DNA from 2 places in the Actinomadura monticuli genome. Region 2 is predicted to be linked to the other one. Evidence: riboswitches for the same ligand, from Rfam matches in the RefSeq annotation. Region 2 holds a riboswitch; the other holds the start of a gene.
The links. Region 2 has a riboswitch for glycine ahead of gcvT (glycine cleavage system aminomethyltransferase GcvT). Riboswitches for the same ligand answer to the same signal wherever they lie in the genome.
Positions count from the first base shown of each region.

Region 1: it holds a riboswitch for glycine, as region 2 does, so the genes downstream of both, gcvP (aminomethyl-transferring glycine dehydrogenase) here and gcvT (glycine cleavage system aminomethyltransferase GcvT) in region 2, are expected to answer to the same signal.

Region 1 is NZ_JAXCEI010000021.1:41,591-48,337, forward strand. Features, by position in the region: gene gcvP (aminomethyl-transferring glycine dehydrogenase) at 1-2,128, opposite strand, end outside; glycine riboswitch at 2,188-2,299, opposite strand; glycine riboswitch at 2,300-2,394, opposite strand; gene SM611_RS32900 (lysylphosphatidylglycerol synthase transmembrane domain-containing protein) at 2,678-5,149, shown strand; gene SM611_RS32905 (MerR family transcriptional regulator) at 5,153-5,749, opposite strand; gene SM611_RS32910 (bifunctional nuclease family protein) at 6,092-6,562, opposite strand; gene ftsR (transcriptional regulator FtsR) at 6,705-6,747, opposite strand, start outside.
Region 2 is NZ_JAXCEI010000005.1:500,767-507,513, reverse strand. Features, by position in the region: gene SM611_RS14260 (hypothetical protein) at 1-462, opposite strand, end outside; gene cds1 (L-cysteine desulfhydrase Cds1) at 551-1,648, shown strand; gene SM611_RS14250 (M50 family metallopeptidase) at 1,638-2,939, opposite strand; gene SM611_RS14245 (hypothetical protein) at 3,208-3,531, shown strand; glycine riboswitch at 3,582-3,677, shown strand; glycine riboswitch at 3,682-3,769, shown strand; gene gcvT (glycine cleavage system aminomethyltransferase GcvT) at 3,843-4,931, shown strand; gene gcvH (glycine cleavage system protein GcvH) at 5,045-5,434, shown strand; gene glyA (serine hydroxymethyltransferase) at 5,431-6,687, shown strand; gene SM611_RS14225 (L-serine ammonia-lyase) at 6,745-6,747, shown strand, end outside.

The sequences.
Region 1 (6,747 bases), on a different contig from region 2:
CGTGCGGGATGCAGAACGTCTTGTGCAGGTTGAGGTGCGAGACGTCCGAGCCGAACTCGCCCGGGCGGGCCAGGCCGACGAGGGCGTTGAGGTTGGCGCCGTCCACGTAGACCTGGCCGCCCGCGTCGTGCACGGCCGCGCACACGTCGGTGATCGTCTCCTCGAAGACGCCGTGCGTCGACGGGTAGGTCACCATGATCGCGGCGAGCCGGTCGCCGTGCTTCGCGATCTTCGCGTGCAGGTCGTCCAGGGCGACGTTGCCGCCCTCGTCGCACTTCACGACGACGACCCGCATCCCCGCCATGACGGCGCTGGCGGCGTTCGTGCCGTGCGCGGAGGAGGGGATCAGGCAGACGTCGCGGTGCGCCTCGCCGCGGGAGGCGTGGTAGCCGCGGATGGCGAGCAGGCCGGCCAGCTCGCCCTGCGAGCCCGCGTTCGGCTGGACGGAGACCTTCGCGTACCCGGTGATCTCGGCGAGCGCGGCCTCCAGCTCGCCGATCAGCTCGACGTACCCGGCGGCCTGGTCGACCGGGGCGAACGGGTGCAGGTCCGCGAACTGCGGCCAGGTGACCGGCTCCATCTCGGCGGTGGCGTTCAGCTTCATCGTGCAGGAGCCGAGCGGGATCATGGAGCGGTCGAGCGCGATGTCCTTGTCCTGGAGGCGGCGCAGGTAGCGCAGCATCGCGGTCTCCGAGCGGTGCGCGTGGAAGACCGGGTGGGTCAGGTAGGGGCTCTCGCGGCGCAGCGCGTCCGGGATCGCCTCCTCGGCGCCGTCGGCGGCCGCCGCGCCGAACGCCGCGAGGACGGCGGCGACGTGCCCGGGCAGCGTGGTCTCGTCGCAGGCGATCCCGACCCGGTCGGGGCCGTCCGGGCGCAGGTTGATCCCGCGCTCGCGGGCGGCGGCGACGACCTCGGCGGCGCGGCCGGGCACACGGGCGAGGACGGTGTCGAAGAACGAGCCGTGCACGACCTCGACGCCGGCGGCGCGCAGCCCCGCGGCGATCTCGGCGGCGCGGCGGTGCGCGCGCTGCGCGATCGCGGCCAGGCCCTCGGGGCCGTGGTAGACCGCGTACATGCTCGCCATCACGGCGAGGAGCACCTGGGCCGTGCAGATGTTGCTGGTGGCCTTCTCGCGGCGGATGTGCTGCTCGCGGGTCTGCAGCGCCAGCCGGTAGGCGGTGGCGCCGTCCGCGTCGACGGACACGCCGACGAGGCGCCCGGGAAGCTGCCGCTGGATGCCCTCGCCGACCGCCATGTAGCCGGCGTGCGGGCCGCCGAACCCGTAGGGGACGCCGAACCGCTGCGCGGACCCGACGGCGATGTCGGCGCCGGACTCGCCCGGCGGGCGCAGCAGCGTCAGCGCGAGCAGGTCGGCGGCCACGACCGCCTTGGCGCCGCGCTCGTGCGCCTGCGCGATGACCGGCTCCAGGTCGCGGACGGCCCCGGACGCGCCCGGGTACTGCAGCAGCACGCCGAAGAAGTCGCCGTCCGGCAGTCCGGCGGACAGGTCGGCGGTGACCACCTCGATGCCGAGCGGGATCGCGCGGGTCCGGACGACCTCGATCGTCTGCGGGAGGGCGTCGGCGTCGACCAGGAACGTGCCCGGCTCCTTGCGCTTGGACACGCGGTGGGCGAGGGCCATCGCCTCGGCGGCGGCGGTCCCCTCGTCCAGCATGGACGCGTTGGCGACGGGCAGCCCCGTCAGGTCGGCGACCACCGTCTGGAAGTTGAGCAGGGCCTCCAGGCGGCCCTGCGAGATCTCCGGCTGGTAGGGCGTGTAGGCGGTGTACCAGCCGGGGTTCTCCAGGACGTTCCGCAGGATCACGCCCGGCGTGACCGTCCCGTGGTAGCCGAGCCCGATCATGGACGTCAGCACGGTGTTGCGGGACGCCAGTTCGCGGAGCCGGTCCAGCGCGGCGGTCTCGCTCAGCGCGGGCGGCAGGTCCAGGGAGCGGGCCGTGCGGATCGCGGCGGGGACCGCGGCGTCGACCAGCGCCTCCGCGCCGGAGTAGCCGATGGCGGCCAGCATCCGGGCCTGGTCGTCCGGGCCCGGGCCGATGTGCCGGTCGGCGAACGCGGAGCGCGGATGCTGCGGCGCGGCCACGGGGGCGAAGAACTGGGCGGTCATGGAGAGCCTCCTGGCAGCTGCGGTCGCTCAGGTCCGCCGCCGGCACGGGCCGGCGGCGCGTCTCCCCCTCTGTCATCGGCACCTGAGAGCTTCACCCGCGCGGCGGGGTTTCCCCTTCGGTGAGCCGCCGCCCCCCGAGTGCGGGGACCGGCGCCTGCTTTCCAGAGGTGCCTCGCCCGAGCGGTCCTTTTGCCTGAGAGGTTCCGGGGAGGTTGCCCCTTCGGCGTCCCACGCTGGCGGCGTGGGATCTCTCCCGCCCAGGGTCGACGGCATGTCCTGGACGAAACCCTACCCAATGACCCGCCCGGTCGATCGTCCCGGCCCCCGCCGCCGGGAGCGGACACGGGGGCGTCCTTCCGGCGCCGGAACCGTACCGGCCGGTACGATGTGCTCACTCACCTGGGACAAGACGGACCTCGGGCCATGGGGGCGGAGATGGGGCTGCGAGGTGCGCGCGCGACGGGCCGGATGCCGGGACGGCACTCGACGGCGCGCGACCGGTTCTGGGACGCTGATCACGATGACGGATGGCCGGGGCGGCGGTACCGCGTGACACGGACCCACGACGGCGCGGCGCGCCCGCGGCACGGCGCCACCGCCGCCGGGGTGCCCGTCGACGAGCCCGCCCAGCCGGACCGGATCCGCCGGCCGTCCGACGCGATCAGGTTCGCGGCGTCGCTGGTGGGGCTGGCCGCGGTGATGCTGCTGGTGTCGATCGCGCAGCAGACCACGCACGGGCTGCAGACCGACATCGTGCAGGGCACCGCGCACGCGCCCCGGCTGCTGCTGACGCTGGCGACGCTCGTGTCGAGCTTCGGGGTGCTGGCGGTGCCGATCGCGTTCGCCGTCGAGCGGCTGTTCCACAAGGACGGCACCCGGGTCGCGATCGCGCTGCTGGCCGCCGTGATCGCGTTCGGCGTCACGGTGGGGCTGGACGACCTGGTGGTGCGGGCGGCGCCCGGCGGCGTCCTGGACTCGCTGATCTGGGGCGGCACCGAGACGGCGCCCGTGCACACCGACATCGCCCCGGTGATCGCGTTCGTCAGCGCGGTCGGGATGGCGGGGCGCTCCCGCTGGCAGGCCGCGACCTGGACCATGATCGGGCTGGCGGCGCTGACCGGGCTCACCGCGTCCTACGCCTCGGTCGCCGCGCTCGCGGCCACCTACTTCCTCGGCCGCGCCATCGGCCACGGCACCCTGTACGCCGTCGGGACGCCGAACCCGCGGCCGACGGGGGCGGCGGTCGTCGCGGCCCTGGAGCGGCTCGGGCCGCGGCCCGTGCGGGGCGCGCGGCTGGACGACCCCGCCGACGACGCCGAGGCCGGCCGCCGCTACGGCGTCGTCCTCGCCGGGCGTCCCGCGGGCGGCCGGGTCCCCGCCGGGCGGGGCGCGCACGGCGACTGGGACCTGGAGATCCGCGTCCTGGACCGCGACCAGCAGACCGCCGGGCTCCTCTACCGGATCTGGCGGCTGCTGCGGCTGCGCGCCACCACGACCGGGCGGACGCTGCGGTCGCTGCGCCGGTCCCTGGAGCAGGAGTCGCTGATGGCGTACGCGGTGGACGCGGCGGGCGTCCGGACGCCGCGGCTCACCGGAACCTGCGAGGTCGGCACGGAGGCGGCGCTGCTGGCCTACGAGCACGTGCCGGGGCGGCGGCTCGGCGACGTGCCCGCCGCGGAGATCACCGACGAGCTGCTGACCGACGTGTGGCGGCAGTTCCGGGCGATGCAGGGCGGCCGGCTCGCGCACCGCCGGCTGCAGGAGGACGCGCTGCTGATCGGCGAGGACGGCCTCCCCTACGTCACCGACCTGCACGCCGGGGAGACCGCGGCGGGCGACCTGGCGCTGCGCCTCGACCTCGCGCAGCTCCTCACCACGCTGGCGCTGCGGACCGGGCCCGAGCGGGCGGTGCGGACCGCCGCGTCCGTGCTGGGCGAGGAGGCGCTGGGCGGCGCGGTGCCGCTGCTGCAGCGGGTGGCGCTGTCCCGGGCGACGCGGCAGGCGCTGCGGCGCGACCGGGACCTGCTGACCCGCATCCGGGAGCAGATCGTCCAGCTGAAGCCGGAGACCGAGGCGGCGCCGGCCAGGCTGGAGCGCTTCCGCCCCCGGACGATCTTCAGCGTGGTGGCGCTGTCGGTCGCCGCGTACATCGTCATCCCGCAGGTGACCAGCCTGGACGTCGGCTACCTGGCGGCCACGGCGAGCTGGCACTGGGTCGTCGCCGCCCTCGGCGCGGCGGCGCTGACCTACGTCGCGGCCGCGCTCATGCTGATGGGGTTCGTCCCGGAGCGGCTGCCGCTGCGGCGGACGGTCCTGGTGCAGGTCGCCGCGTCGTTCGTGAAGCTGGTGGCGCCTGCGGCGGTCGGCGGCGTCGCCGTCAACACCCGCTACCTGCAGCGCTCGGGGGTGCGGCCCACCCTGGCGGTGGCGAGCGTCGGCGCGTCGCAGCTGGTCGGGATGGTCACGCACATCCTGCTGCTGGTGCTGTTCGGGTTCCTCACCGGCTCCACGGCGAAGGCGACGCAGGACCTGGCGCCGTCCCGCACCATCGTCATCGCGGTGCTCGCGCTCGGGCTGGTGGCCGGTCTGGCGCTGACGGTCCCCCGCGTCCGGCGTGTCGTCGCCTCGCGCCTGAAGAGCATGTTCTCCGGCGTGGTGCCCCGCCTGGTGGACGTCCTCCAGTCGCCGAAGAAGCTGTGCACAGGCATGGGCGGCACGCTGCTGCTGACGCTGGCGTTCGTCCTGTGCCTGGACGCGTCGATCCGCGCGTTCGGCGGCTCGCTGCCGTGGACGACGGTGGTGCTCGTGTTCCTCACGGCGAACGCGGTGGGGTCGGCGGCGCCCACCCCGGGCGGTCTCGGCGCGGTCGAGGGAGCGCTGACGCTCGCGCTGACGATCTCGGGCCTGTCCGCGGAGACGGCGACGTCCGCGGTGCTGCTCTACCGGCTCTTCACCCTGTGGCTGCCGGTGCTGCCGGGCTGGGGGGCGTTCGCCTTCCTCCAGCGTAAGGAGGCGCTCTGAGCGTCAGCCGGTGCGGCGCGCCCGCCGCCGGTTGGCGAGTTCATCGCGGGGGTGTTCGGGAGGGTCCGTGGCCGCCCGCTCGCCGGGGAGCTCCGCGAGGCTGCCCTCCACCTCCTGCCACACCCGCCCGAGCGCTATGCCGAACACGCCCTGCCCGCCCTGGAGGAGATCGACGACCTCGTCGGCCGACGTGCACTCGTACACGCTGACGCCGTCGCTCATCAGCGTGATCTGGGCGAGGTCCTGCACCCCGCGATCGCGCAGATGCGTCACGGCCGTCCGGATCTGCTGCAGCGACACGCCCGTGTCCAGCAGCCGCTTCACGACCTTCAGCACCAGGATGTCGCGGAAGCTGTACAACCGCTGGCTGCCCGATCCGTGCGCCGGGCGGACGCTCGGCTCGACCAGCTTCGTCCGGGCCCAGTAGTCGAGCTGCCGGTAGGTGATCCCCGCCGCGGCGCACGCCGTCGGGCCGCGGTAACCGACATCCTCCGGCGGCGCGGACACCTGCGTGTCGAAGAGCAGGCCCTGCTCTCCGGCACGGCGGGACGCCACGTGCCTGTCGGGGGTCGCCTTGCCCTCGCCGCTGCTCACCGCCACGCGGACCTCCGGCTTCTATCACCCCGCGGCGCTTCGTCAAGGGGGTTTGACGAATTACACCACGGGTGTTCCACCAGCACGGTAGGTGCCGGTCAGGGTGTGGTCAACGTTCACCGTCGGCGCGTCGCATGCCCGGATGAACCGGCTTCACGTGGGCAAACTGCGCACCTCCGCCACCCACCCACTCCTACCCCGATGCTCCCCCGCCAAAAACCACCAGGTCCAGGACATGCGGCATTTATTACAACCCCTCGCCCGAACGCGGCGGCAGGGGCCGCGGGAGCCCGCTCCGCCCGCGGGCGCGCCTTCGCCGCCGGACGCCGCCGGACGCCGCCCGTGCCGTCAGCCGGCGCGGCCGAAGTCCTCGGGGGAGATCGTGTCGAGGAACTCGCGGAACTTCTCGACCTCGTCCTCCTGCTCGTCCGGGATGGCGACGCCGGCCTCTTCGAGGACGTCCTCGCTGGCGAAGATCGTGGCGCCGGTGCGCAGGGCGAGGGCGATGGAGTCGGACGGGCGGGCGCTGACCTCGACGCCGTTGGAGAAGATCAGGTCGGCGAAGAAGATGCCCTCGCGCAGGGCCGTGATGTTCACGGTGCGGAGCTGGACGCTGAGGGCGTCCAGGACGTCGCGGAACAGGTCGTGGGTCAGCGGCCGCGCGGGCAGCACGCCCTGCTGCGCGAAGGCGATCGCGGTCGCCTCGACCGCCCCGATCCAGATGGGCAGGTAGCGGTCGCCCTCCGTCTCCTTCAACAGGACGATCGGCTGATTGGAGGGCATCTCGACCCGGACGCCGACGACCTCCATCTGCTTCACTGCGGCTCCCTGCTGGTTCTCGCTGTCTCGATCACCACGTGCAGCGGGTCGATTCCTGACCGAACCATGTAGCCAACGTACACCCAGGCCCGGACACCTCGTCGCGCCGCCGCCGCGAGAAAATCCTCCGCGGCGCCCATGATCAGTGGTCGAGGCTTTCGCTGAGCCCCGCGCTGACCAGGGCG
Region 2 (6,747 bases):
GATGCCGGTGCCGGGGTCGGGCGCGATGCCCTCGTAGCCGAGCGGGCGGATGCCGAGCAGCAGCAGCCCCGTCACCGCGATCGCCACGAACACGGCGTCGACGGACGCGCGGCCCTTCTCCGTCCAGTACACGTCGCTGAGGTGCAGGATCAGCGCGAACTCGTCCAGGACGAGGGCGGAGCCCATGCCGAACACGACGGCGGCCGACACGTTGAGGCCGGTGTAGGCGTCCGGGACGGCGAGGCTTCCGATGCCGCCCGCCAGCATCAGCACCACGCCGAACACGACGTGGTGGATGTGCAGGTCGCCGGCGGTCACGTTGCGGAACCACCAGCGCGCGTCCGACCGGATCAGCCGGACGTTCACCCGCGTCAGCACGAATGTGATCAGGAACGCGACGAAGAACCCGAGCAGCGGAAGCCGCCCGGTCGCCACGATCCGCTCGTCGAACATCTCGATCATCTGCCCCCCGCTGCCTCCATGATGCACCGTGACATGCGCGGATATCGTGGGACCCCTGCCGACCGGCGACGATCGAGGAGGGTACGCCGTGAGCCGCACCGTGGACCGCTGCGATCCCGGCTACCGGGCCTGGACCGCCGAGGCGATCCGGCTGGTCGACGCCGACGCCAACCGCAGCGCCGACACGCACCTGCACGTGTTCCCGCTGCCGCCGGAGTGGGGCATCGACCTGTACCTGAAGGACGAGTCCGTCCACCCCACCGGTTCCCTGAAACACCGGCTCGCCCGGTCACTGTTCCTGTACGGGCTCGCGAACGGCTGGATCCGGCGGGACACGACGATCATCGAGGCGTCCAGCGGGTCGACGGCCGTGTCCGAGGCGTACTTCGCGCGGCTGCTCGGCCTGCCGTTCATCGCGGTGATGCCCGCCTCGACCAGCCCGGAGAAGATCCAGCTGATCGAGTTCCACGGCGGCCGGTGCCATCTGGTGGACGAGCCGTCCGCCATCTACGACGAGTCGCGGCGGCTCGCGGCCGAGTGCGGCGGGCACTTCATGGACCAGTTCACCTACGCCGAGCGCGCCACCGACTGGCGCGGCAACAACAACATCGCCGAGTCGATCTTCGATCAGATGCGGCTGGAGCGGTTCCCGGAGCCGTCCTGGATCGTGGTCGGCGCGGGCACCGGCGGGACGTCCGCGACGATCGGCCGGTACGCCCGCTACCAGCGGTTCCAGACGCGGCTCGCGGTCGTCGACCCGGAGGGCTCGGCGTTCCACGGCTCCTACGCCGACGGCGACCCGGAGCGGACGGCGGCCGGCTCGCGGATCGAGGGCATCGGCCGGCCCCGCGTCGAGCCGTCGTTCCTGCCGACGGTGATCGACCGGATGATCCGGGTGCCGGACGCGGCGTCAGTCGCCGCGATGCGCTGGACGGCGCAGGTCAGCGGCCGGAGCGTCGGCGGCTCGACCGGCACCAACATGTGGGGCGCGGCGGAGCTGATCGCGCAGATGCGCGAGCGCGGCGAGCGCGGCAGCGTCGTCACGCTGATCTGCGACGGCGGCGAGCGCTACGCGGGCACCTACGGGTCGGACGCGTGGCTCGCCGAGCAGGGCCTCGACATCGCGCCCTACCTGACCGCGCTGAACGGCTTCCTGAAGACGGGCGAGATGCCCGCTATCCCGTGACGGTGACGGGGTTCACGAGGTCGGCGTAGATCAGCAGGCCGCCCATGACGATCAGCACGACCGCCATCACGTACGTCACCGGGAGCGCCTTGGCGACGTCCACGTACCCGGGGTCGGGACGGCGGAAGATCTTCGCGAACGCCTTCTTGACCGCCTCCAGCAGCGCGCCCGCGATGTGGCCGCCGTCCAGCGGCAGCAGCGGGACGAGGTTGAACAGCCCGACCGCGAGGTTCAGCGAGCCGAGCAGCATCACGAAGAACGAGACCTTCTGCGCGGCGGTGTAGTCGCTGGACGCGGCGACCTCGCCGCCGATCCGGCTGACGCCGACGACGCCGACCGGGCCGTTCGGGTCGCGCTTCTCGTCGCCGAACGCCGCGTTCCAGACGCCGACCATCTTCTGCGGCATCCGCACCAGCGCCCCGGCGGTGCGCGCGGTCAGGTCGCCCATCGTGCTCGCGACCGCGCCCGGCCCCTGCCGCTCCATCGCCTGGATCGGCGTGATGCCGAGGAAGCCCACGTTCACGATCTTGTCGGGGTCGTCGAGGTCGTGCATCTGGTTGCGGATGATCGGGACGTTCAGCCGCACGTCCTGCCCGCCGCGCTGGACGGTCATCGGGACGGTCTTCCCGCCGTTGTCGCGGATCAGCACCCGCAGCTTCTCGTAGTCGCCGTCGATCTTCGTGCCGCCGAACGACACGATCCGGTCGCCCGCCTTGAGCCCGGCCTGCGCGGCGGGCGTCGGCGCCGCGTTCGCCGGGCACTGCGTCGTCTGCGACTGGCTCGCGGGCACCATGCACGGGAGGACCTCGCCGATCACCGGCTGGGACTGCTTGGTCCCGATGCCCATCAGCAGGATCGCGAAGAACATCACCGAGAGCAGCAGGTTCATCGCGGGCCCGCCGAACATGATGAGCAGCTTCTGCCACCACTTCTTGGCGTAGAAGACGCGGTCCTCGTCGCCGGGGCGGATCTCCTCCAGCGCGGCGCCGCGCGCCGACTCGATGAGGCCCTGCCACGGCCCGGTGCTGACCTGCCGGACCTGACCGGGGGCGTCGCCCTTGCGCGGCGGCAGCATCCCGATCATCCGGATGTAGCCGCCGAGCGGGATCCACTTGACGCCGTACTCGGTCTCGCCCTTGCGCCGGGACCACATCGTCGGCCCGAAACCGACCATGAACTGGGTCGTCCGCACCTTGAACAGCTTGGCGAACGAGAAGTGGCCGAGCTCGTGGAGCGCGATGGACACCAGCAGGCCGAAGAACAGGATCAGCATTCCTGCCAGGTAGACCATCCCGCTTGCCCTTCACGTCGCGCCCCCGCGCTCACCGCGGGTGATCTCCGGTAACCAACCAAAGAGTACGTGATCCGCCCGCATTCGGTTGAAGCCCGCAAGGAATCCCCGCAGCGCCCGCGGGCCGCCCCGCTTTGAGGTGGGCTGCTAAGGCGCGGCGCGGGCATTCACCCGCCGTTGACTATCCGCGCGGCGGGCCACATGCGCATCATGGGCCGTTCTCACCCCGTCATTGGAGGTACTCACCTTGAAGCGCGGACTTGTAGCGATGCTGGCCTTGACGCTCGCGCTCGGCGGATGCGGCGGCTCCGATGACGGCGGCACGGACTCGGGCGGGTCGGCGCCCTCCTCGCCGGGGGCCTCGGCGCCGTCCGGCACCTCGACCGCGAAGGGGATCACCGGCACGCCGACGCCGCCCGCGGAGTCGAAGGTGACCAAGAAGTTCAACGACTGCATGACCGACCAGGGCGTGCGGCTGCCGAGCCCGAACCCGTCGACGACGCCCGCCAAGAAGGACCTGGAGAAGATGAAGGCGGCGCTGAAGACGTGCATGCGGAAGCTGCAGCCGCCGGCGTCCTCCAACCCCGGGTGACGGCGGGTGGTCGGCGGGCAGGGGCGCTGCTAGATTGGCGGTTCAGCCGTTGATCCCGTGCGGGAGAGTCCCACGCAGCCGGTGTGGGACGCCGAAGGAGCAACTCCTCCCCGGAACCTCTCAGGCCCACGGACCGCACGGACCAGGCGACCTCTGGAAAGCGGGGACCCGGGTCCCCCGCCGAAGGTGAAAGCCCGCCCGGCAGGCGGGTGAAGCTCTCAGGCGCAGATGACAGAGGGGGAGGCACCGAGACGCCCGGTGCGCGAGTGGGACGATGGACCACATGCGCCCGTGACGAAGGAGCCGAACCCATGTCCGCCGATCCGAAGACCACCCCGCTGCACGACGTCCACCGGGACCTCGGCGCGAACATCGTCGACTTCGCCGGGTACCTGATGCCGCTGCGCTACAAGAGCGAGACGGCCGAGCACGAGGCCGTCCGCACCGGCGCCGGGCTGTTCGACCTGTCGCACATGGGGGAGATCTTCCTCTCCGGGCCCGGCGCGGGCGCCGCGCTGGACTACGCGCTGGTCGGGAACCTGTCGCCGATGCCGGTCGGCAAGGCCCGCTACACCATGATCTGCGGGCAGGACGGCGGCGTCCTCGACGACCTGATCGTCTACCGGCTCGCTGACGAGACGTGGATGGTGGTCGCGAACGCCGCCAACGCGGCCGTCGTCCGGGACGCGCTGACCGAGCGGGCCGCCGGCTTCGAGGCGGCCGTCGACGACCGGTCGGACGCGTACGCGCTGATCGCCCTCCAGGGCCCGCGCTCGCAGGAGATCCTGGAAGGGTTCACCGACGCCCCGGTGGCCGGCCTCAAGTACTACGCGATCCTCGCCGGGCGGGTCGCGGGCGCCGACGCGCTGGTCGCCCGCACCGGGTACACCGGCGAGGACGGTTTCGAGCTGTTCGTGGACGCCTCCGACGCCGTCCCGCTGTGGCGGGCGCTCGCCGCGGTGGACGGGGTCGTCCCCGCGGGCCTCGCGGCGCGCGACTCGCTGCGCCTCGAAGCGGGCATGCCGCTGTACGGCAACGAGCTGACCGCCGAGACGACGCCGTTCGAGGCGGGCCTCGGCCGCGTCGTGAAGCTGGACAAGCCGGGTGACTTCGTGGGCAGGACGGCCCTGGCGGCGCAGGCGCAGACCCCGCCGGGCCGTAGGCTCGTGGGACTGGTCGCGCGCGGGCGTCGCGCGCCCCGGAAGGGGTACCAGGTCGTCACGTCCGGCGGCACGCCGTGCGGGGTCGTGACGAGCGGCGCCCCGTCGCCCACACTGGGCAGGCCGATCGCCCTGGCCTACCTCGACAGCGGCGTCGAGGAGACGGACCTGGCCGTGGACGTCCGCGGCCGGCACGAGCCGGTGGACGTGGTCGGACTGCCGTTCTACAAGCGGTCCTAAAGAGCCCTAAGAGAAGGTTGTCCGGGGGTGTGGGGGTCGGCCCCCACCATCAATGAGAAGTTGTCGGGGGTGTGGGGGTCGGCCCGGCCCCCGCCATGACAGGAGAGAGAATCGTGAGCGTTCCGGAGCAGCTCCGCTACAGCGAAGAGCACGAGTGGGTGTCCGGCCTCGGCGGTGAGGACGGCATCGTCACCGTCGGCATCACCGCGCACGCCGCCGACGCGCTCGGCGAGATCGTCTACCTCGAGCTGCAGCCCTCGGAGGGCGACGCCGTCGAGGCGGGCGAGCCCTGCGGGGAGGTCGAGTCCACCAAGTCCGTCAGCGACCTCTACTCCCCCGTGAGCGGCGAGATCACCGCGATCAACGCCGCCGTGGTGGACGAGCCGAAGGTCATCAACGACGACCCGTACGGGGAGGGCTGGATCTTCAAGGTGCGGATCTCCGACGAGCCGGGCGACCTGCTCGACTCGGCGGCCTACGCGAAGCTGATCGAGGAAGCATGAGCCTCTACGACTCCCTCGCGACGGCCGATCCGGAGGTCGCCGAGGCCGTCGCCGCGGAGCTGCGCCGCCAGCAGACCACGCTGGAGATGATCGCGTCGGAGAACTTCGCGCCCGTCTCGGTGCTGGAGGCGCAGGGCTCCGTCCTGACCAACAAGTACGCCGAGGGCTACCCCGGCAAGCGCTACTACGGCGGCTGCGAGTACGTCGACGTCACCGAGCAGCTCGCCATCGACCGGGCCAAGTCGCTGTTCGGCGCCGAGCACGCGAACGTCCAGCCGCACAGCGGCGCGCAGGCCAACACGGCGGTGTACTTCGCGCTGCTGCAGCCCGGCGACACGATCCTCGGGCTCGACCTCGCGCACGGCGGCCACCTCACCCACGGGATGCGGCTGAACTACTCGGGCAAGACGCTGAACGTGGTGCCGTACCACGTCCGCGCCGAGGACGGCCTGGTCGACATGGACGAGGTGGCCGCGCTCGCGGCCGAGCACCGGCCCAAGATGATCGTGGCGGGCTGGTCGGCGTACCCGCGGCAGCTCGACTTCCCGGCGTTCCGCGAGATCGCCGACTCGGTCGGGGCGCTGCTCATGGTCGACATGGCGCACTTCGCCGGGCTCGTCGCGGCGGGGCTGCACCCGTCGCCCGTCCCGCACGCCGACATCGTCACGACGACCACGCACAAGACGCTCGGCGGCCCGCGCGGCGGCCTGATCCTCGCCCGCGAGGAGTACGGCAAGAAGATCAACTCGGCGGTGTTCCCCGGCATGCAGGGCGGGCCGCTGGAGCATGTGATCGCCGCCAAGGCCGTCGCCCTCAAGATCGCCGCGTCGGAGGAGTTCAGGGCCCGGCAGGCGGCCACCGTCGAGGGCGCGAAGCTGCTCGCCGAGCGCCTCCTCGCCGAGGACTGCGCCAAGGCCGGCGTGAAGGTCCTCACCGGCGGGACGGACGTCCACCTCGTCCTGGTCGACCTCGTCGACTCCGAGCTCACCGGACGCGACGCCGAGGACCGCCTGCACGACATCGGCATCACGGTGAACCGCAACGCGGTGCCGAACGACCCGCGCCCGCCGATGGTGACGTCCGGCCTGCGGATCGGCACCCCGGCCCTCGCCACCCGCGGCTTCACCGCCGCGGACTTCGCCGAGGTCGCCGACATCATCGCGCTGGCCTTGCAGCCGTCCTCCGCGGACCTGGGGTTGGCGGCCCGGGTGCAGGCGCTCGCCGACGAGCACCCCCTGTATCCGAACCTTTGACGTCTCCGCGCCCCCTCCCCCCGTCCGGGGAGGGGGCGCAGCTACAACGAGGTAGCGATG